3 regions of the Ensifer sp. genome follow, and region 2 is predicted to be linked to each of the others. Evidence: predicted binding sites of a transcription regulator. Region 2 holds the regulator's gene; each other region holds the start of a gene.
The links. The regulator PhoB, encoded in region 2, activates phosphate uptake and scavenging genes when phosphate is short. The targets are predictions, from matches to a motif close to TGTCATNNANCTGTCAT.

Region 1: the regulator PhoB is predicted to act here: its motif matches at 3,346-3,362, upstream of RTP54_RS28730 (alkaline phosphatase).
Region 3: the regulator PhoB is predicted to act here: its motif matches at 1,511-1,527, upstream of RTP54_RS09430 (UDP-2,3-diacylglucosamine diphosphatase).

What each region holds. Positions count from the first base shown of each region.
Region 1 covers NZ_DALZXU010000012.1:4,089-10,823, reverse strand. Annotated here, with positions in the region: gene pdxY (pyridoxal kinase PdxY) at 1-172, shown strand, start outside; gene RTP54_RS28745 (carbonic anhydrase) at 248-889, shown strand; gene RTP54_RS28740 (lytic transglycosylase domain-containing protein) at 960-1,781, opposite strand; gene RTP54_RS28735 (aspartate-semialdehyde dehydrogenase) at 1,988-3,022, opposite strand; gene RTP54_RS28730 (alkaline phosphatase) at 3,412-5,163, shown strand; gene RTP54_RS28725 (hypothetical protein) at 5,268-5,732, shown strand; gene RTP54_RS28720 (ABC transporter ATP-binding protein) at 5,736-6,425, shown strand; gene RTP54_RS28715 (ABC transporter permease) at 6,422-6,735, shown strand, end outside.
Region 2 covers NZ_DALZXU010000001.1:470,981-477,715, forward strand. Annotated here, with positions in the region: gene pstA (phosphate ABC transporter permease PstA) at 1-517, shown strand, start outside; gene pstB (phosphate ABC transporter ATP-binding protein PstB) at 531-1,346, shown strand; gene phoU (phosphate signaling complex protein PhoU) at 1,400-2,113, shown strand; gene phoB (phosphate regulon transcriptional regulator PhoB) at 2,415-3,098, shown strand; gene RTP54_RS02315 (GcrA family cell cycle regulator) at 3,168-3,692, opposite strand; gene RTP54_RS02320 (hypothetical protein) at 3,826-4,116, opposite strand; gene RTP54_RS02325 (aspartate aminotransferase family protein) at 4,115-5,314, shown strand; gene argF (ornithine carbamoyltransferase) at 5,443-6,360, shown strand; gene RTP54_RS02335 (Hsp33 family molecular chaperone) at 6,601-6,735, shown strand, end outside.
Region 3 covers NZ_DALZXU010000001.1:1,936,768-1,943,502, reverse strand. Annotated here, with positions in the region: gene RTP54_RS09435 (NADP-dependent malic enzyme) at 1-1,403, opposite strand, end outside; gene RTP54_RS09430 (UDP-2,3-diacylglucosamine diphosphatase) at 1,579-2,418, shown strand; gene RTP54_RS09425 (MFS transporter) at 2,518-3,738, shown strand; gene dgcA (N-acetyl-D-Glu racemase DgcA) at 3,690-4,673, opposite strand; gene RTP54_RS09415 (ABC transporter permease) at 4,812-5,966, shown strand; gene RTP54_RS09410 (ABC transporter ATP-binding protein) at 5,980-6,735, shown strand, end outside.

The DNA of each region.
Region 1 (6,735 bases), on a different contig from region 2:
GGAGCGGGCGCTGCAGATGGCGACGGCCAGCGTGTTCGAGATCATCGCGCGCACGGTCAAGCGTGGCGCCGACGAGCTGACGCTCGAACAGGATGCGTCGAGCCTCGCAACACCGATGGCGATGGTGCAGATGCGGCGTCTGCTGCATCCGAGCCAGATGCGCCGCAAATAGAAGAAGCTGTTCACGGCGTTCCGTCGGATGGCTTGTTGGATTGAACTCTCGACGACAGCGGGGTAACCGATGGATATGCAGCGTTTTCCAGACCACCTACTGAACGGCTATCATAATTTCATGAATGGTCGCTTCAGCGAACAGCAGCAACGATACAAGACATTGGCCGATAGCGGGCAGAAGCCCAAGACCATGGTCATTGCCTGTTGCGACTCCCGGGCAGCGCCCGAGACGATCTTCGACAGCGGTCCCGGTGAACTGTTCGTCGTGCGCAACGTTGCCAATCTGATGCCACCCTACGAGCCGGACGGCCATTATCATTCGACCTCGGCGGCGCTTGAGTTTGCCGTGCAGTCGCTGCGTGTCAGCGATATCGTCGTCATGGGGCATGGCCGCTGCGGCGGCATCAAGGCGGCGCTCGATCTCGACGCCGAGCCTCTGTCGCCCGGCGATTTCATTGGCCGCTGGATGAACCTTCTGAAGCCTTCTGCCGAACAGATCCAGAGCAATGAAGTGATGACCCAGGCCGAGCGGCAGCGGGCTCTCGAGCGCGTCTCGATCCGCAACTCGATCGCCAACCTGCGCACCTTCCCTTGCGTCCAGATCCTCGAAACAAAGGGCAAGCTCAACCTGCACGGCGCCTGGTTCGACATCTCGACCGGCGAGCTCTGGGTGATGGACGCCAAGACCGGCGATTTCGCCCGTCCGGGCATGTGATCGAAAACGTGAAAAAGCCCGGTCCTATCGAACCGGGCTTGCCAATCTGCAAGTCTTTTGATGGTCGCGATCAGTCGCCGTCGATTTCGGCGCCGATGATGGCGATCGCCTGCTGGTAGACGCTGGCGGCATTCCAGCCCTGGATCGCGGCGAAATTCGCCTGTCCCTGCTGGTATCCGGCGCCCGGCTGCCAGCCGTGGCCACGCAGGAAGTTTGCGGTCGAGGCCAGCGCGTCGGCTTTCGATCGGACCATGTCGACATGGCCGTTGCCGTCGCCGTCGACGCCGTACTTCAGGACGTTGGCCGGAAGGAACTGGGTTTGGCCGATTTCGCCATGGGCCGCACCACGGGCATCCGGGCTCAGGTCGCCGCGCTGGACGAGCTGGAGCGCCGCATAGAGCTGGTTGGTGAAGTAGTCAGATCTGCGGCAGTCATAGGCGAGCGTCGAAACGGCCGAGAGCGTGTGCTCCTTGCCCATGAAGCCGCCGAAGCCGGTTTCCATGCCCCAGATGGCGATCAGCGGGCCCGCCGGGACGCCGTAGCGCTTCTCGATGCTGTTGAAGAGTGCGGCGTTCTGCGCCTTCATCTTCTTGCCGCGCGAAATGATCGTCTGGCCGCCACGCTTCTGCATGAACTGGCTAAGCGAGAGCTTGAAGCTCTTCTGGCCGCGGTCGGCGCGGATCGTTGCCTTGTTGTAGGAGACGTTTGCGAGCGCCTTGTTGAGCACAGCAGGGCTGATGCCGTTGCCGGCCGCCTCCTGCTTGAACTGCGTCATCCAGGCAGCAAAGCCGCTGCCGTCGTTGCCGCACTGTGCCGCCGAAGCGGTTGCCGGAAGCACCGCCGTTGAAATCAGGGCCGCAAGCCCAATCGCTACGCACTTTGCCGTGTGCATGAAAAACCCCGTGATTGCCCGAATCTGGTGCCGTTACAAAGATGCCAGCCTTTGCCGGCTCTGTCACCCGCCCCTCAATGGCGGAAAATACCTAACGGTTTCACGTGAATCCGATCAATTCTTCACACGGATCCGTGAAACAGCAAACCCCGCAGGCCGATAACCGGCCAGGCGGGGTGCTTATTCGTGTTTTACCGCCTGTTTGTTCAGGCGGCCTGCTTCTTGGCGCGGATCAGGCCGCGGTTGACGAGCAGCTCGGCGATCTGGATCGCGTTCAGTGCAGCACCCTTGCGCAGGTTGTCGGAGACGACCCAGATGTTGAGACCGTTTTCGACCGTTGCGTCTTCGCGGATGCGCGAGATGTAGGTCGCGTCTTCGCCGGCGCATTCGTAAGGCGTGACGTAGCCGCCATTCTCGTGCTTGTCGACAACCAGGCAGCCCGGCGCTTCGCGCAGGATATCGCGCGCCTCGTCAGCGGTGATCTCGTTTTCGAACTCGATGTTGACCGATTCCGAATGGCCGATGAAGACCGGGACGCGCACGGCCGTGCAGGTCACCTTGATCTTCGGGTCGAGCATCTTCTTGGTCTCGGCCAGAACCTTCCACTCTTCCTTCGTGTAGCCGTCTTCCATGAAGACGTCGATGTGCGGAATGACGTTGAAGGCGATGCGCTTGGTGAACTTCTTCGATTCGATCGGGTCGGCGACGAAGACCGCACGCGTCTGGTTGAAAAGTTCGTCCATGCCGTCCTTGCCGGCGCCGGAAACCGACTGGTAGGTCGAGACGACGACGCGCTTGATCTTGGCGTGGTCGTGCAACGGCTTCAGCGCAACGACGAGCTGCGCGGTCGAGCAATTCGGGTTGGCGATGATGTTCTTCTTGGTGAAGAGCGAGATCGCATCCGGGTTCACTTCCGGAACGATCAGCGGAACTTCGGAATCGTAGCGCCAGGCCGAGGAGTTGTCGATGACGACGCAACCCTGCTGGCCGATCTTCGGCGAATACTTCAGCGAAACCGCGCCACCGGCCGACATCAGGCAGATGTCGGTGTCGGAGAAATCGTAGTTCTCGAGGTTCTTGACCTTGAGCGTCTTGTCGCCGAAGGAAACTTCCGTGCCCTGGGAACGGGCGGAAGCAAGGGCAACCACCTCATCGGCCGGAAAGCCGCGCTCCGAAAGGATGTTCAGCATCTCCCGGCCGACATTGCCGGTAGCGCCTGCGACTGCAATCTTGAAACCCATGATCTAAGCTCTCTTTTCTGTCTCTCCTCGTCGGGTGGAGGGGGAAACCGCGCGATCCGCCGCGAGGGTTCCTGTCCCCGGCCAAACCGGGGAGAGAGCGGAGGGCCAGAGACGTCAGACGGTTTTCGTCGTCGTTTTGGCCGTTGTTTTGAAGGAAGCTGGGAAACGCATATCCAGCCCGGCGATTTCTGCCAGGATGCAGCTGTCAGCGAAGTTATGTTCGCGGCGAAGCATGGAATGCCTTCCTTTCCGAGGCTCGTCATAATTGTTTCTATCGGCGAGTCAAGCGCGGGATGCCTGGGTCGCCGCAAACGTGATCGCAATGTCATGTCGCTGTCATGGCCGGGCGTTAGGACCGCGCCATCCGACACCTCGAAGGGACGATTGCCATGCGCACGCTTCTTGCCACCCTCCTAGCCACGACGGTTCTGGCCTTCACGGCCCAGGCCGCGGATGTCTATCCCATTGATCGCGCGACAATTCTTGCCGGATCGCCGTTCGACTTCAAGGTCGAGCTCAAGGGTGCCGTCACGGCGGAAGACATCAAGGTGACCGTCAATGGCGAAGACTACAAGGCCGCGCTCGGCTCCGAGGCCAGCTATGTCGCCATGGAAAAGGGCAAAGAAGACAAGGAACTCGGTTCGGCCCTGCTCTTGCGCAACGCCGTCATCGGCGCGCCCGGCAGCTACAAGGTCGAAGTAACCGCCGGCGAACAGACGAAAACCGTGACCTGGGATGTCTTTGCCACGGCCGAGCAGCCGAAGGCGAAGAACGTTATCTTCCTGCTTGGCGACGGCCTTTCGGTCGCCCATCGCACCGCCGCCCGCATCATGTCGAAGGGCATGACTGAGGGTAAGGCCAATGGCCGCCTCAACATGGACGATCTTGAGCGCATGGCCTTCATCGGCACATCGGCTACCAACTCGATCGACACCGACAGCGCCAACACGATGTCGGCCTACATGACCGGCCACAAGACCGTGATCAATGCCGTCGGCGTCTATGGCGACCGCACCCCCGACAGCCTCGACGATCCGCGCGTCGAGACCATCGCCGAGGCGCTGCGCCGCCAGACGCAGAAGTCGATCGGCCTCGTCACCACCTCGGAAATCGAGGATGCGACGCCGGCCGCCGTCGTCTCTCATACGCGCAACCGCAACGACAAGGCCGAAATCGTCGGCATGATCTACGACGTCAAGCCGGAGGTCATTCTCGGCGGCGGCTCGGCCTATTTCCTCGGCAAGGAGACGCCCGGCTCCAAGCGCAAGGACAATCAGGACTACATCAAGCTCTTCCAGGACGCCGGCTACGCGCTGGCCACCGACAAGACCGAGCTGGCCGCGGCGCCCGCCGACGGCAAGCTTCTCGGCCTGTTCCACACCGGCAACATGGACGTGACGCTCGACCGTGAGTTCCTGAAGAAGGGTACCGCCGAAAAATTCCCGGGTCAGCCCGGCCTCGTCGAAATGACCAAGACGGCGCTCGACCGGCTTTCGAAGAACGAAAACGGCTTCTTCCTGATGGTGGAAGGTGCCTCGATCGACAAGATGAGCCACCCGCTCGACATGGAGCGTGCCGTGGTCGAGACCATCGAGTTCGACCAGGCGATCGGCGTTGCCCGCGAATTTGCGAAGAACAATCCGGATACGCTGATCGTCGTCACCGGCGACCATACCCACGGCGTCTCGCTGCTCGGCATCATCGACGACACGGTCGAGGGCAAGGAAGGCCGGGACAAGGTCAAGACCGGGTCTTCGGCGGGCTTCCCGAACTACACCGACGAGAACAAGGACGGCTTCCCCGACAAGATCGACGCCCGCCGCCGCCTCGCGATGTTCGTCTCCAACTTCCCCGACTATTACGAAACCTTCAGCCCCAAGCTGGACGGTCCGTTCGAACCGGCGGTGAAGAACGAGAAGGACGAGTATGTCGCCAACGAAGCCTACAAGGACATGCCGGGCGCAGTCCTGCGCGTCGGCATCCTGCCGAAGGACGAGAGCACCGGCCAGCACACGGTCGATGACGTCGTGCTGCAGTCGGAAGGTCCTGGCAGCGAGGGCTTCCGGGGTTACATGGAGCAGAGCGACGTCTACCGCGTGCTCGTCGACGCACTTGCTCTCGGCGTGAAACAGACCAACTGATCGCCTGAGACGTGCCTTCTCCCCGCAACAGGGGAGAAGGCTTCCCATGACGCTTTTCCGGCCCCGCGTTCCTGCGTTGCCGGGACACCGATGGCGACGAGACGATGCCCATAGCCACCCCCATCTCCATAAGCCGACGTGCACTCTTTGGCCTCATCGCCGGCGCGTCCGTTGCCGCCAAGGGACGCATGGCGCTCGCGGATGCCAGCCTCACCTTCGACGAACTCTATGGCAAGGTGAGCGTGCTCGGCCTTGAGTTTTCACAGAAGGTGAAGAGCCTTGCCGGCCAGGAGGTGCGCATGCGCGGCTTCATGGCGCCGCCGTTGAAAGCCGAGGCGGCGTTCTTCGTGCTGACGGAAATTCCGATGGCGCTCTGCCCGTTCTGTTCGTCGGATTCCGACTGGCCAGACAACATCGTCGTCGTCTATCTCGGCGAGAAACAGACCTTCGTGCCGCCCGGCCAGGCGATCGAGGTGCGCGGCACGCTGGAGGTCGGCTCGTGGACCGACCCGGAGACCGGCTTCGTCAGCCTGTTGCGCCTGCGCTCTTCGCAGTTCTACACGGTCTAGCCGATGCTCGGTCTTCAGCTGCAAGGGATCGACATACGCTTTCCCGGACTGGCCGCCCCTGCCCTTGCGATCGAAAGTCTGACACTTGCAGCGGGCAGCCGCGTGGCGCTCATTGGCGCATCCGGATCCGGCAAGAGCACATTGATCAGCATCCTGACCGGGCTGGAACGGGTCGGGCAGGGTCGCATCCTCTGGGATGACGTCGATATCTGCGCGCTCTCCGAAGGCAGGCGCGATCGCTGGCGCGGCGCCAATATCGGCCTCGTCCTGCAGGATTTTCATCTTTTCCCCGGACTGAGCGCGCTCGAAAACGTTCTGTTGCCGGCAAGGCTTTCCGGCGCCATGGCCCGTGACATCGGCGCGCGTGCGCGGGATCTGCTGCTTCGCGTCGGGCTCATCCGGCCGACCCAGATGATCGAAACCATGTCGCGCGGCGAGATGCAGCGCGTGGCCATTGCCCGGGCACTGCTGCGCCGACCGGGCGTGGTCATCGCCGACGAGCCGACCGCCAGCCTCGACAGCGAGGCGGGCGCCGCCGTCGGCGAGCTGCTGCTCGAACTTTCCCGCGAAAGCGGCTGTACGCTTTTGGTCGCGACGCACGACCTCTCGCTGGCGCAACGCCTGGACCGCCGCCTCCGGCTTGCCGGCGGGCGCATTGTCGACGACGGCCCGATCTTGGAGCGAGCAGCATGATCGGTTTCATCCTGGCGGACCTGCGGCGTCTGTGGGCCGGGTCGCTCGTCGTCGTTCTCCTGGTGGCGCTGGCAACAGCGCTCGGTGTCGCCGTTACCCTGCAGGAGCGTGCGCTCCGGCTCGGCAGCGCCCGCGCCGCTGACAAGTTCGATCTGGTGATCGGCGCCCCCGGCAGCGAGACGCAGCTTATTCTTTCCTCGATCTTCCTGCAGCCCTGGCCGTTGCCGTTGATGGACGGCACGGTCCTCTCTCGCCTTCTTGCCGACCCGCGCGTCGCTTCCGCAGCCCCCGTCGGCTTCGGCGACAGTTT
Region 2 (6,735 bases):
CGTTCCCTCGATCGTCTACGGTCTCCTGGGCTTGGCCGTGTTCATCAACTTTGCCGGCATGCCGCGTTCGGCCGCTCTCGTCGGTGGCCTGGTGCTGACCCTGATGACGCTGCCGACGATCATCATCGCTACCCGCGCGGCACTGAAGGCGGTGCCGCCGTCGATCCGCTCGGCAGCGCTCGGTCTCGGTGCCTCGAAGATGCAGACCATCTTCCACCACGTCCTGCCGCTGGCGATGCCGGGCATCCTGACCGGGACGATCATCGGTCTCGCGCACGCGCTCGGCGAAACCGCGCCGCTGCTTCTCATCGGCATGGTCGCCTTCGTCGTCGACTATCCCGGCTCGCCGATGGAGCCGTCGACGGCGCTGCCGGTACAGATCTATATGTGGGCCAACGAAGCGGAACGCGCCTTCGTCGAGCGTACCTCCGGCGCGATCATCATTCTTCTCATCTTCCTCGTCGTCATGAACCTTGGCGCCATTCTGTTGCGACGTCGCTTTGAGCGCCGTTGGTAGTGAGGTAATTACTATGAACATCATGTCAGAAGCAGCAGTCGAGAAAGCCCTGGATCAGAAAATGAACACGGTTCCCTACAAGATGATCGGCAAGGATGTGTCGGTCTACTACGGCGAGAAGCGCGCGCTTTTCGACGTCAACCTCAACATCCGCGAAAATACGGTGACCGCGCTGATCGGCCCTTCGGGCTGCGGCAAGTCGACCTTTCTGCGCACGCTGAACCGCATGAACGACACCATCGAGAACTGCCGCGTCACCGGCAAGATCACGCTCGATGAAGACGATGTCTACGATCCGGCCATCGACGTCGTCGAGCTGCGCGCCCGCGTCGGCATGGTGTTCCAGAAGCCGAACCCGTTCCCGAAGTCGATCTACGACAACGTCGCCTACGGCCCGCGCATTCACGGTCTCGCCCGCACGAAGTCCGAGTTCGACGACGTGGTCGAGACCAGCCTGCAGAAGGCGGGCCTCTGGAACGAGGTGAAGGATCGCCTGCATGAGCCGGGCACCGGCTTGTCCGGCGGCCAGCAGCAGCGCCTTTGCATCGCCCGTGCGGTTGCCGTCAGCCCGGAAGTGATCCTGATGGACGAGCCCTGTTCGGCGCTCGACCCGATTGCGACGGCGAAGGTCGAGGAGCTGATCCACGAGCTGCGCAGCAACTTCACGATTGTCATCGTCACCCACTCGATGCAGCAGGCAGCGCGCGTGTCGCAGCGCACCGCCATGTTCCACCTCGGCAATCTCGTCGAGGAGAACGACACCGACAAGATGTTCACCAATCCGGATGACCAGCGTACCCAGGACTACATCATGGGTCGCTTCGGCTGATCGCCGAAGCTCGCCCCCACCCTGTTTCCTGAACGCGCCCGCAAGGATCAAAGATTATGTCCATGCACATAATGTCCGCCTATGACGAAGAACTGAAATACCTGACGCGCCGCATCTCCGAGATGGGCGGCATTGCCGAGCAGATGGTGGGCGAGTCCGTCCGCGCGCTCGTCAATTCCGATCTCGCGCTGGCGCAGAAGGTCATCTCCGACGACACCATCCTTGATGAAGCCGAGCGCCAGATCGGCGAAAAAGCGATCATCACCATTGCCAAGCGCCAGCCGGTGGCCGCGGACCTGCGCGAAATCATGGGGTCGATCCGCATCGCATCCGATCTGGAGCGCGTCGGCGACCTCGGCAAGAACAACGCCAAGCGCGTGATCGCCGTTGCCGGCTCGGGCATCCCGCGCAAGCTGGCCCGCGGCCTCGAGCATCTGGCCGAGCTTGCGCTGGTGCAGTTGAAGGAAGTGCTCGACGTCTATGCCTCCCGCTCGCCGGAGAAGGCCAACAGCATCCGCGAGCGCGACGAGGAGATCGATGCGATCTACACCTCGCTGTTCCGCGAGCTGCTCACCTACATGATGGAAGATCCGCGCAACATCACGCCCTGCACGCACCTTCTGTTCTGCGCCAAGAACATCGAGCGCATCGGCGACCATGCCACCAACATCGCCGAGACGATCTATTACATGGCGACGGGCGCGCAGCCGGAAGGCGAACGTCCAAAGGACGACAATACGTCGACGCTGGGCGCCGTAAAGGACTAGAGCGCCGTGCGTTCTCAGGAACGCACAAAGGACGCTCCAGCACTTTAATTCTGGAGCATCTTACTGCCCTCGAGTGAAACCACCTGAAGGCAGGATGCTCTGGGCCAGGATAAGTTCGAGTGCCTGCATGTAAACTTCATCCGGTCGCAATTTCGGTTGCGGCCCTGCCTTGTTGCGCCTGTAGCCAACCGTTTTCGCGCATGTCTTTGAAAGCGCGCGGAAGGCTTCAGATGCTGTATGTTCGAGCATCTCCCGGCGTTCGATCGAACACGGGATGCTCTGGGTAAGGAGACGTTACCTGATGCTGCCGAAAATCGCCGTTGTCGAAGACGAAGAGGCCCTGAGCGTCCTCTTGCGATATAACCTTGAAGCCGAGGGCTTCGATGTCGATACGATCCTGCGCGGCGACGAGGCCGAGATCCGCTTGCAAGAGCGCCTGCCGGATCTCCTGATCCTCGACTGGATGCTGCCGGGGGTCTCCGGCATCGAGCTTTGCCGCCGGCTTCGCCAGCGCCCGGAAACCGAGCGACTGCCGATCATCATGCTGACGGCGCGGGGCGAAGAGAGCGAGCGGGTTCGCGGCCTTGCCACCGGCGCCGACGATTATGTCGTCAAGCCGTTCTCTACGCCGGAGCTGATGGCGCGGGTCAAGGCGATGCTGCGCCGTGCCAAGCCGGAGGTTCTCTCGACGCTGCTTCGCTGCGGCGATATCGAGCTCGATCGCGAGACGCACCGTGTGCATCGCCGCACCCGCGAAGTCCGCCTCGGCCCGACGGAATTCCGCCTGCTCGAATTCCTGATGTCGTCGCCGGGCCGGGTGTTTTCGCGCTCGCAGCTGCTGGACGGCGTCTGGGGCCACGATATCTATGTCGACGAGCGCACCGTCGACGTGCATGTCGGCCGCCTGCGCAAGGCGCTGAATTTCTCGAGCATGCCGGATGTGATCCGCACCGTTCGCGGTGCCGGCTACTCGCTCGAAAGCTGAGCCGGCCAATCGGTAGGCAATAAAAAAGGGGCCGGTCGGCCCCTTTTTCTGTACGTGTCTTCGCTCACCTCAGCGTGCGCGGCGGCGCTCGGCGGACGGCTGGTAGGCAAGCCTCGCGTGAAATGTGCAGTAGGGCGAAGCTTCCGGGGAATCGTTGCCGCAGAAATGGAATTCCTCCTTCAGCGGGTCGCCGATCGGCCATTTGCAGGTGCGCTCGGTCAGCTGCGTCAGTTCCAGGCGGCGCGACATCGGCACGACCACATCGGTCTGGACGTGGAAGTCCTGTTCGGCGACGAGATCGACTTCGACCTCTTCCTTGAGGACAAGGGCGCCAGCCGGGCGGGTAACCGTGCGGGTGGTGACGCGCGAGGCGAAGTTCGGGGCGCGCGGCGCCGATGTGGCCGGGCGCGGCTTCGGCCGGGTCGCAGCTGCGGTGCCACCAGCCTTGGCCCTGCCGGGCAGGCTCAGCCGGTGAACCTTGCCGATGACCGCATTGCGGCTGACGCCGCCGAGCTGTGCCGCGATCTGGCTCGCGCTCAGGCCCTCGGACCAAAGCTTCTTCAGTTTCTCCACCCGCTCGTCAGTCCAGTTCATTTCTGCACTCTCCGTTCTCAGCGTTGGCGATGACAGAATCTTTCACCACGCTCCGGCAAGGTTCCGGAGCTGCAACGCGATAACACTTTTGGTGACTAGGTCCGCCGCATGCGTCTAGTAATTGAACGTTAACCTACTGACCGCCGGACTCCGTGGCAAGAGTCCGCGGAATCGCGCCGAATCGATTTCTTGGTTTTCCCCAACTTGCTCGGCGGGCGTTGTATTTTTGCAAGCCCCGCCGAGACGATTTTTTCGTCGCACGGATGAGGGTCGTGCGACCGCACTGCAAGGCTTGGTTTTGTTGACATTGCGCTGCGAAATGGGAATAGTGCCTGCGCCGCCGCAAGGCGGCATTTTTAATTTTTGCCGCGCCCAACATCGCGCGCGGACCGATGCCGATAGCAATGAAGGAGAGGCTCGCCATGACTGCAACCACGCCGCTTTACGACACCTACATGCGTGCGCCGTTGCGTTTCGAGCGAGGAGAGGGCGTCTGGTTGATTGCCGAAGACGGCACGCGCTATCTCGACTTCGCTGCAGGCGTTGCCGTCAATTCGCTCGGTCACGCGCATCCGCATCTGGTCGAGGCGCTGAAGGCGCAGGCCGAGAAGGTCTGGCACCTGTCGAACCTCTATGAGGTTCCGGGCCAGGAGAGCCTGGCGCGCCGGCTGTCGGCCGTGACGTTCGCCGACCGTGTGTTCTTCACCAATTCGGGCGCCGAAGCGCTCGAATGCGCAATCAAGACTGCCCGCCGCTACCATTATGCCAAGGGCAATCCGGAGAAGTTCCACGTCATCACCTTCGAGGGCGCATTCCACGGGCGCACGATCGCCACCGTCGCTGCCGGCGGCCAGCAGAAGTACATCGAAGGTTTTGGCCCGAAGGCGCCTGGTTTCTATCAGGTTCCCTTCGGCGACATCGCAGCCGTCAAGGACGCGATCACCGACGAGACCGCGGCAATCCTGATCGAGCCGATCCAGGGCGAAGGCGGCATCCGCCCGGCCACCAAGGAATTCATGCAGGAGCTGCGCGCGCTTTGCGACGAATTCGGCCTGTTGTTGATCCTCGACGAGGTCCAGACCGGCGTCGGCCGCACCGGCAAGCTCTTCGCCCATGAATGGGCCGGCATCCGCCCGGATATCATGGCTGTCGCCAAGGGTATCGGCGGCGGCTTCCCGCTCGGCGCCTGCCTTGCCACGGAAGAGGCTGCGGCCGGCATGGTTGCCGGTACCCACGGCTCGACCTATGGCGGCAACCCGCTTGGCATGGCGGTCGGCAATGCAGTGCTCGACGTCATCCTCGCTGATGGCTTCCTCGATCATGTCCGCGACGTTTCCCTGGTGTTCCGCCAGGGGCTCGCCTCGCTGCAGGATCGTTTCCCCGATGTGATCGAAGAGATCCGTGGCGACGGGCTTATGCTCGGCATCAAGGCGAAGGGCCCCTCGGCCGATCTCCTGAAGGCGATCCGCGCGGAAAGGCTGCTGGCTGTTCCGGCCGGCGAGAACGTGCTGCGCCTGCTGCCGCCGCTGACCGTGACGGCGGAGGAGGCACGCGAAGGCCTGGCGCGCATCGAGCGCGCGGCCGAAGCCGTCAGAAGCGCGAGCGGCACCGCCGCAGCTTGAGTTTGTGAACCCGAAGATCGGCAGCGATTTTCCCAAGGGTCCATGTGCGAAGCCGAGGCGTCGAAGCATTTCTTCTTCGACCCCCGGCCGTGCTTCAAGGGCCATTCCGAGGACAGGAATTGAGTACGATGGCAGGCACAAGACATTTCATCGATCTTTCGGCCATGACGGCAGCCGATCTCAGGACGATCATCGATGACGCACGGGTTCGAAAGACAGCGACCAAGGCGGGCACCGCCGACAAGCCGCTCGCCGGCAAGATGCTGGCGATGATCTTCGAAAAGCCGTCGACGCGCACCCGCGTCTCCTTCGATGTCGGCATGCGCCAGCTCGGTGGCGAAACGCTGTTTCTCTCGGGCACCGAGATGCAGCTCGGCCGCGCCGAGACCATTGGCGACACGGCCAAGGTGCTGTCGCGCTACGTCGATGCGATCATGATCCGCACCACCGATCATCGCCGGCTTCTCGAACTGGCCGAACATGCGACGGTTCCCGTCATCAACGGCCTCACCGACGACACGCATCCCTGCCAGATCATGGCCGACATCATGACGTTCGAGGAGCATCGCGGGCCGGTGAAGGGCAAGACCATCGCCTGGACCGGCGACGGCAACAATGTGCTGCATTCGCTGATCGAGGGCTCGGCCCGTTTCGGCTACCGCATGAACATGGCGGTGCCGCTCGGCTCGGAGCCGCATGACAAGATCCTCAACTGGGCGCGCAACAATGGCGGCGAGATCCTGCTCTGCCACGAGGCCGAGCAGGCCGTGGCCGGCGCGCACTGCGTCGTCACCGATACCTGGATTTCCATGAACCAGGAGCATCGCGCCCGCGGCCACAACGTCTTCCAGCCTTTCCAGGTCAACGAAGCCTTGATGAAGCATGCCGCATCGGACGCGCTGTTCATGCACTGCCTGCCGGCGCACCGTGGTGAAGAGGTGACCGACGAGGTGATCGATGGTCCTCAGTCGGTGGTGTTCGACGAGGCGGAGAATAGGCTCCATGCGCAGAAGTCGATCATTGCCTGGTGCATGGGTCTCGTCTGAGCGGCGCGTTCGCCCTTGAAATTTCCCGCATGCGACCCGATTTACGCCGCATGCGGGACGCGCCGGTGTGGAAACAGCGGACGCGCCTCGACCATATGCAGCGCATGACTGGCCGGAAAATGCCGCATGCCTGCTGGACAAATCCGTTTACGGCGGGATCAAATAGGATGACGGGCAGGCTGCGCCGGGGGATGTTCATGTCCTCAGCGCGGCCTTCTCCGGTTACGCAAGGAGCTGCAAATGACTGAGATGGCACCCGGACTTGGCGAATTCGATTTTGCCGGTGACGACCATGTCGTGCCCTTCCAGGTGGAGGGCCTCGATGTGCGCGGTCGCGCGGTTCAGCTCGGCCCGATGCTCGACGCGATCCTGGAG
Region 3 (6,735 bases), 1.5 Mb from region 2:
ACGCGTTCGTCTTCACCCTCGGCGAAGATCACGCGGTTTTTCTGCGCGTTCTTGGCGGCGGCAAAGACGGGCTTCATGATGAAGCCCGAGCGGAAGACGAAGCGGTTCAGCTTGTCGAGATAGGCGTCGTAATCCTGGATCGGACGGGTGGCAACGCCGCTCTCCTCGGCCGCCTTGGCAACGGCCGGCGCGATCCTGAGAATCAGGCGCTGGTCGAAGGGCGACGGGATCAGGTAGTCGGAACCGAAGACCGGCGTCTCGCCGGAATAGGCGCGGGCGGCGACATCTGACGGCTCTTCACGTGCAAGGCCGGCGATGGCACGCACGGCCGCCATCTTCATTTCTTCATTGATCGTGCTTGCGCCGCAGTCGAGCGCACCGCGGAAGATGTGCGGGAAGCAGAGCACGTTGTTGACCTGGTTGGGGAAATCCGAACGGCCGGTGCAGATCATTGCGTCCGGACGCGCCGCGCGTGCCGCCTCCGGCATGATCTCGGGCGTCGGGTTGGCAAGCGCCATGATCAGCGGCTTTTCGGCCATCTGCACCAGCAGTTCCGGTTTCAGGACGCCCGCTGCCGACAGGCCGAGGAAGACATCGGCGCCGCCGATGCTGTCGGCGAGCACGCGGTTATCGCTGTCCTGGGCATAGACCGATTTCCACTGGTCCATCAGGACTTCGCGGCCCTTGTAGACGAGGCCCTCGAGGTCGTGCACCCAGATGTTCTCGGGCTTGGCGCCGAGCGTGACGAGCAGGTTGAGACAGGCGAGCGCAGCAGCACCGGCACCCGAGGTGACGATCTTCGCCTTGGCGATGTCCTTGCCGGCCAGTTCCAGGCCGTTGAGGATGGCTGCGGCAACAATGATCGCGGTGCCATGCTGGTCGTCGTGGAAGACGGGGATCTGCATCTTTTCGCGCAGCTGGCGCTCGACTTCGAAGCATTCCGGCGCCTTGATGTCTTCAAGGTTGATGCCGCCGAAGGTCGGCTCCAGTGCGGAGATGACATCGACCATGCGTTCGATGCTGGCCGCGTCGATCTCGATGTCGAAGACGTCGATGCCGGCGAATTTCTTGAAGAGGACGGCCTTGCCTTCCATCACCGGCTTCGAGGCGAGCGGGCCGATGTTGCCGAGGCCGAGCACGGCCGTGCCGTTCGAGATGACGGCAACGAGGTTGGCGCGCGCGGTGTAGTCGGCTGCCGTTTCCGGATTGTCACGAATGGCGATGCAGGGCGCGGCCACGCCGGGCGAATACGCAAGCGCGAGGTCGCGCTGGTTGCCGAGCGGCTTGGTGGGCTGGATTTCGAGCTTCCCGGGGCGGGGGTAACGGTGGAAGAAAAGGGCCTGCTGGTCGATATCGCCGCTGGCCGGACCGGTATGGGATTTGGTTTTGTCGCCCGTGCTCATAGTCTGCATTCCTCTTTTTTGGACGTGGCCTTGTGGCATGAATTGGAGGGCGCGTACAGTTTTCGCACCGTTCTTTTCCGCCGGTGCGACGAAGGGGCCGGCGTGCATGTCATCTTCCTGAAACACGAGTCTGGTTTTGACGGGGCCCATAAGGCGCAATCAAGACGAGGCTGGTATGATGGCGGCACCGCAAAACAACTCCGTAAGGCATGTCAGGACGTTGTTCATCTCCGACGTCCACCTCGGCTCCAAGGCAGCCAAGACCGACTTTCTCATCGACTTCCTGCGCCATCACGAGGCCGAAACCATCGTGCTCGTCGGTGATATCGTCGATGGCTGGCGGTTGAAGCGCAGCTGGTATTGGCCGCAGAACTGCAACGACGTGGTTCAGAAGCTCCTGCGCAAGGCGCGCAAGGGCACGCGCATCATCTATATCCCCGGCAATCACGACGAGTTCATGCGCGATTTTCCGGGCGTTCACTTCGGTGGCATCGAAGTGGCGCAGCGCCACATGCACAAGGCCGCCGATGGCCGCAACTATCTGGTGCTGCATGGCGACGAGTTCGATGTGGTCGTGCGCAACGCCCGCATCCTCGCCTATCTCGGCGACTGGGCCTACGACACCGCAATCGCGATCAACATCGGCCTTGCCGCCGTTCGTCGCCGGCTCGGCATGCCCTATTGGTCGTTCTCGTCCTGGGCAAAGCTGCAGGTGAAGCACGCGGTCAACTTCATCGGCGAGTTCCAGAAGGTGGTTGCCGACGAGGCGAGACGCCATGACGCCCAAGGGGTGATCTGCGGCCATATCCACCACGCTGTTATCGAGGATATCGGCGACATCAGGTACATCAATACCGGCGACTGGGTCGAAAGCTGCACGGCGATTGCCGAGCACCACGACGGCACCATGGAGCTGATCACCTGGCACCAGATGCGCGGCGGTGTGGCGGAGGCTGAGGGGACAGCCGAAGCCGAAAGGCTGCTGGCGCACCTGCTGACGCAACGCGCAGCCTGACGGCGGGCACGGTACACGCCAAGCGTGTCGCGAAATCTAGGTTATGGCGACCTGCCGGCGGCCTATGCTATTGGTGGACGGTATCCATCAGGTTCCGTCATGATTCCCTCCCAAGCGCCTGCTTCCGTGGGCCCTCCGCCGCGTTATTTCACGCTTCGCACCGCCTTGCTCTTCTGCGCGCCGCTGATCGTCAACGGCTTTGCCATGCCGTATTTTCCGGTCTGGCTGACGACGCTTTCGATGAGCGATTTCGAGATCGGCGTCGTGCTGGCGCTGCCGATGTTCATCAGGGTGTTTACCGCGCCGATCGCCGGCGTCATCGCAGACCGCATCGGAGAGCGCACGATCGTGCTCATCTGGTCGGGTTTCCTGTCGCTGGCGACGGCCTTCGTGCTGTTTTACGCCCGTGACTTCTGGCCGGTCCTGATCATCTACACGCTGCAATCGGCTGTTTATTCGCCCTATGTGCCGATCGTCGAGGCAATCGCGCTTTCCGGCGTCCGGCGCTGGGGCTTCGATTATGCGCAGATGCGTCTTTGGGGATCCGTCGCCTTCATCGGTGCCACCATGCTCGGCGGCTGGATGATCGGTATCTTCGGCGGCGACATGGTGCTGCCGGCGATGGCGATCGGCTTTGGCCTGACGATCCTGATGGCCTTTGCCGCGCCGAAGGTCGGTCGGCCCCGGCGCCCGTCACCGATCACGGCCTTGACCGAACCGCCGCCGAAATCCTTGCGTCAGGTCGATTTGCAACTGCTGTTGATCGGCGTGACGCTGGTGAACGCCAGCCACGCCATGCTCTTCGCCTTCTCGGCGATCTATTGGCAGCATATCGGCTATAGCGGCACGGAGATCGGCATTCTCTGGAGTGCTGGCGTTGCCGCCGAGGTGACGATGTTCGTCTTTGCCAAGGCGATCATCCGCCGTTTCAGCGTCTGGGCGATGATCCTGTCCGGCTGTTTCCTCGCCGTCTTGCGCTGGATCATTTTCCCGATGGATCTCGGTTTTTCCGGCTATTTCGTACTGCAGTGCTTCCATGCCTTTACCTACGCAATCATGCACACGGGCATGCAGGCAAAGCTGGTGGAGCGCGTCGTCGAGGAGCAGGAGGCCGCGGCCCAGGGGATCTACTTCTTCTATACCGGCATCTTCACGGCGATCTTCACGTTCCTGTCAGGCTATCTCTACAGCTGGTACGGGGTGAACGGCTTCTATTCGATGTCGGTCGTTGCCTTTGTCGGCTGCTGCTTTGCCATTGCGGCCTGGCGTCTTCAACCCCAGAGGCGGGGCTCGGGCGGAAAGACCAGCGAGGCTTCGTAGCGTAGTCCCGGCGTGCGGTCCCGTGCCAGAAGCAGGGGGCCGTCGAGGTCGACGAAGTCGGCGCCCTGTGCCGCCAGGATTGCCGGCGCCATGCCGAGCGAGGTGCCGACCATGCAGCCGACCATCACCCTCAGACCGAGGGACATCGCCGCATCGCGCATGCGAAGGGCTTCGGTCAGGCCACCGGTCTTGTCGAGCTTGATGTTGACGGCGTCATAGCGGTCGACCAGGGCCGAGAGGTCGCCGGTCGCGTGCACGCTCTCGTCGGCGCAGACGGGAACGGGGCGGGCGATGGTGGCGAGCGCCTGATCCTTGCCGGCCGGCAATGGTTGCTCGATCAGGTCGATGCGCTGTTCGGCGCAGATTGCGAAGTGATAGGCGAGGGTATCCGGCGTCCAGCCTTCGTTGGCATCGAGAATGATGCGGCTTTCGGGGGCGCCTTCGCGCACGGCCCGAATGCGCGAGGCGTCGTCCGATGTGCCGACCTTGATCTTCAAGAGCGCGCGGTGCGCATACTGTGCCGCCTGCGCGCGCATGGCATCGGGCTCGGCGAGCGACAGCGTATAGGCCGTGGTCAATGCTTCAGGTGAGAAAATGCCGGCAAGTTCATGCACGGATTTTCCTTTTCTCTTTGCTTCCAGATCCCACAATGCGCAATCGACCGCGTTGCGTGCCGCCCCCGATTTCATTGCCGACTGTAATTCCTGACGCGTCAGACCCTGTTCGATCCGTGGGCGAATGGCCGCGATTTCAGCAAGCACCGAGGCGATGGTCTCGTTGTAGCGGCCATATGGCACGCATTCGCCCCAGCCGCTGGCGTCGCCGCTGGTGATTCGGCACGTCACGACGCTGGCAGTGGTCTTCGAGCCGCGTGAAATGGTGAATGTGCCCGCAATCGGGAAGTCTTCGGTTGTCGCTTCGAGCACAGTTGACATGAAATCTTCTCCGGCGGCCCATATCTGGTGGTTAGGTCTTGATGTTACCGGCTTCGTCAGGATGACATCAAGGATGTGAGCCGTTATGACGGAGCAAGCTTTTACGAGCGGTTAGCAAATCGGGATGACAGAGACCAGGTGACGCGTTCCCAGACCAAGATCGTTGCGGATGTCGCGCTCGACGGTGAGGCCGGAGGCTCCGGACGCGCCTACGTTTTTTCAGGCGTCTGGCGGCACGAAACTGCCGAGGCCATGGCTGGCAAGCTCGATCAGCTGGCGCGCAAGGACAGCCAGGTCCGTCAGTTCGATCTGTCGGGCGTCACCGCCATGGACACGGCCGGCGCCTGGATCATCCGGCGCTTCATGACCAGGATTGCCGGCCCGGAAAACGACGGCATCCAGTTCGTCGACGGCGGGCAGCGATATGTCGAGCTGATCGGCGCGTTGCCGGCGGAACTGCCGACGCCGGAAGACGACAGCGAGCCGGTCCCCCTGTTCCAGCGGTTGTTCGCACCGGTGGGCGAGGTGATGATCGCCACCTGGAACGATATCGTCGCGGCAATGTACATTCTCGGCTCCGCCGTTCGCGGCGCCCAGCTCAAGCTTGGCCGGCACAGCGGGCTTTCGCCGGCGGCCATCGTGCACCAGATCGATCGCATGGGCGTCAAGGCCGTGCCGATCATCATGCTGATGTCCTTCCTGATCGGCGCGATCATTGCGCAGCAGGGCGCATTCCAGCTGCGCTACTTCGGAGCCGAGGTCTTTGTCGTCGATCTCGTCGGCATCCTGCAATTGCGCGAAATCGGCGTGCTTTTGACCGCGATCATGATCGCCGGCCGCTCGGGCAGCGCGATCACCGCCGAAATCGGCTCGATGAAGATGCGCGAAGAGGTGGATGCGCTGAAGGTGATGGGGCTCAGCCCCGTCGGGGTGCTGGTGTTTCCGCGCCTCGTGGCGCTGACGATCGCCTTGCCCCTGCTCACCATCATTGCCAACTTCGCGGCGCTGACCGGGGCCGCCCTCGTTGCCTGGACCTATTCGGGCATCACGGTCGCGACCTTCCTGTCACGTCTGCAGGAGGCGGTCGATTTTTCATCGGTCGCGGCCGGCATGATCAAGGCGCCGTTCATGGCGCTGATCATCGGCGTGGTTGCGGCAGTGGAGGGGCTGAAGGTGGGCGGTAGCGCCGAATCACTCGGACGCCACGTGACGTCCTCGGTGGTCAAATCAATCTTCGTGGTGATCCTGATCGACGGCCTGTTTGCCATGTTCTACGCAGCGATCGAATTCTGAGGCGGGTGGAGCGATGGACACGACAGCCACGGAAAGACAACCGGATATCGCCAACGGCCATGAAGCTGTGCTGTCGGTGCGTGACCTGACGGTCGGCTTCGGTTCGCATATCGTGCTCGACAAGCTCAATCTCGAGATCTATCGCGGCGAGATTCTCGGCTTTGTCGGTGCGTCCGGAACCGGAAAATCCGTGCTGATGCGTACCGTGCTCAGGCTGCTGGCCAAGCGCTCCGGCACGATCGAGATCCTTGGTGCGGAATACGACAAGATGACGGATGCCGAGCGCATCGCCCTCGACATGCGTCTGGGTGTGCTGTTCCAGCACGGTGCGCTGTTTTCCGCGCTCACGGTGCGCGAGAACATCCAGGTGCCGATGCGCGAGTATCTCGACCTGCCGCAGGGCCTGATGGACGAACTGGCGCGCGTGAAGATCGACCTGGTCGGCCTCGCGCCGGAGGCTGCCGACAAATATCCGTCGGAGCTTTCAGGCGGCATGATCAAGCGGGCGGCGCTTGCAAGGGCGCTGGCGCTCGATCCGGATCTCGTCTTCCTCGACGAACCGACGTCGGGGCTCGACCCGATCGGTGCTGCCGAGTTCGACGAGTTGATCGCCAAGCTGCGCGACACGCTCGGATTGACCGTGTATATGGTGACTCACGACCTCGACAGTCTGTTTTCGGTCTGTGATCGCATCGCCGTCCTTGGAAACAAGAAGGTTCTGGTCGAGGGGACCGTCGAGGACATGCTGGCTTGCGACGATCCCTGGGTG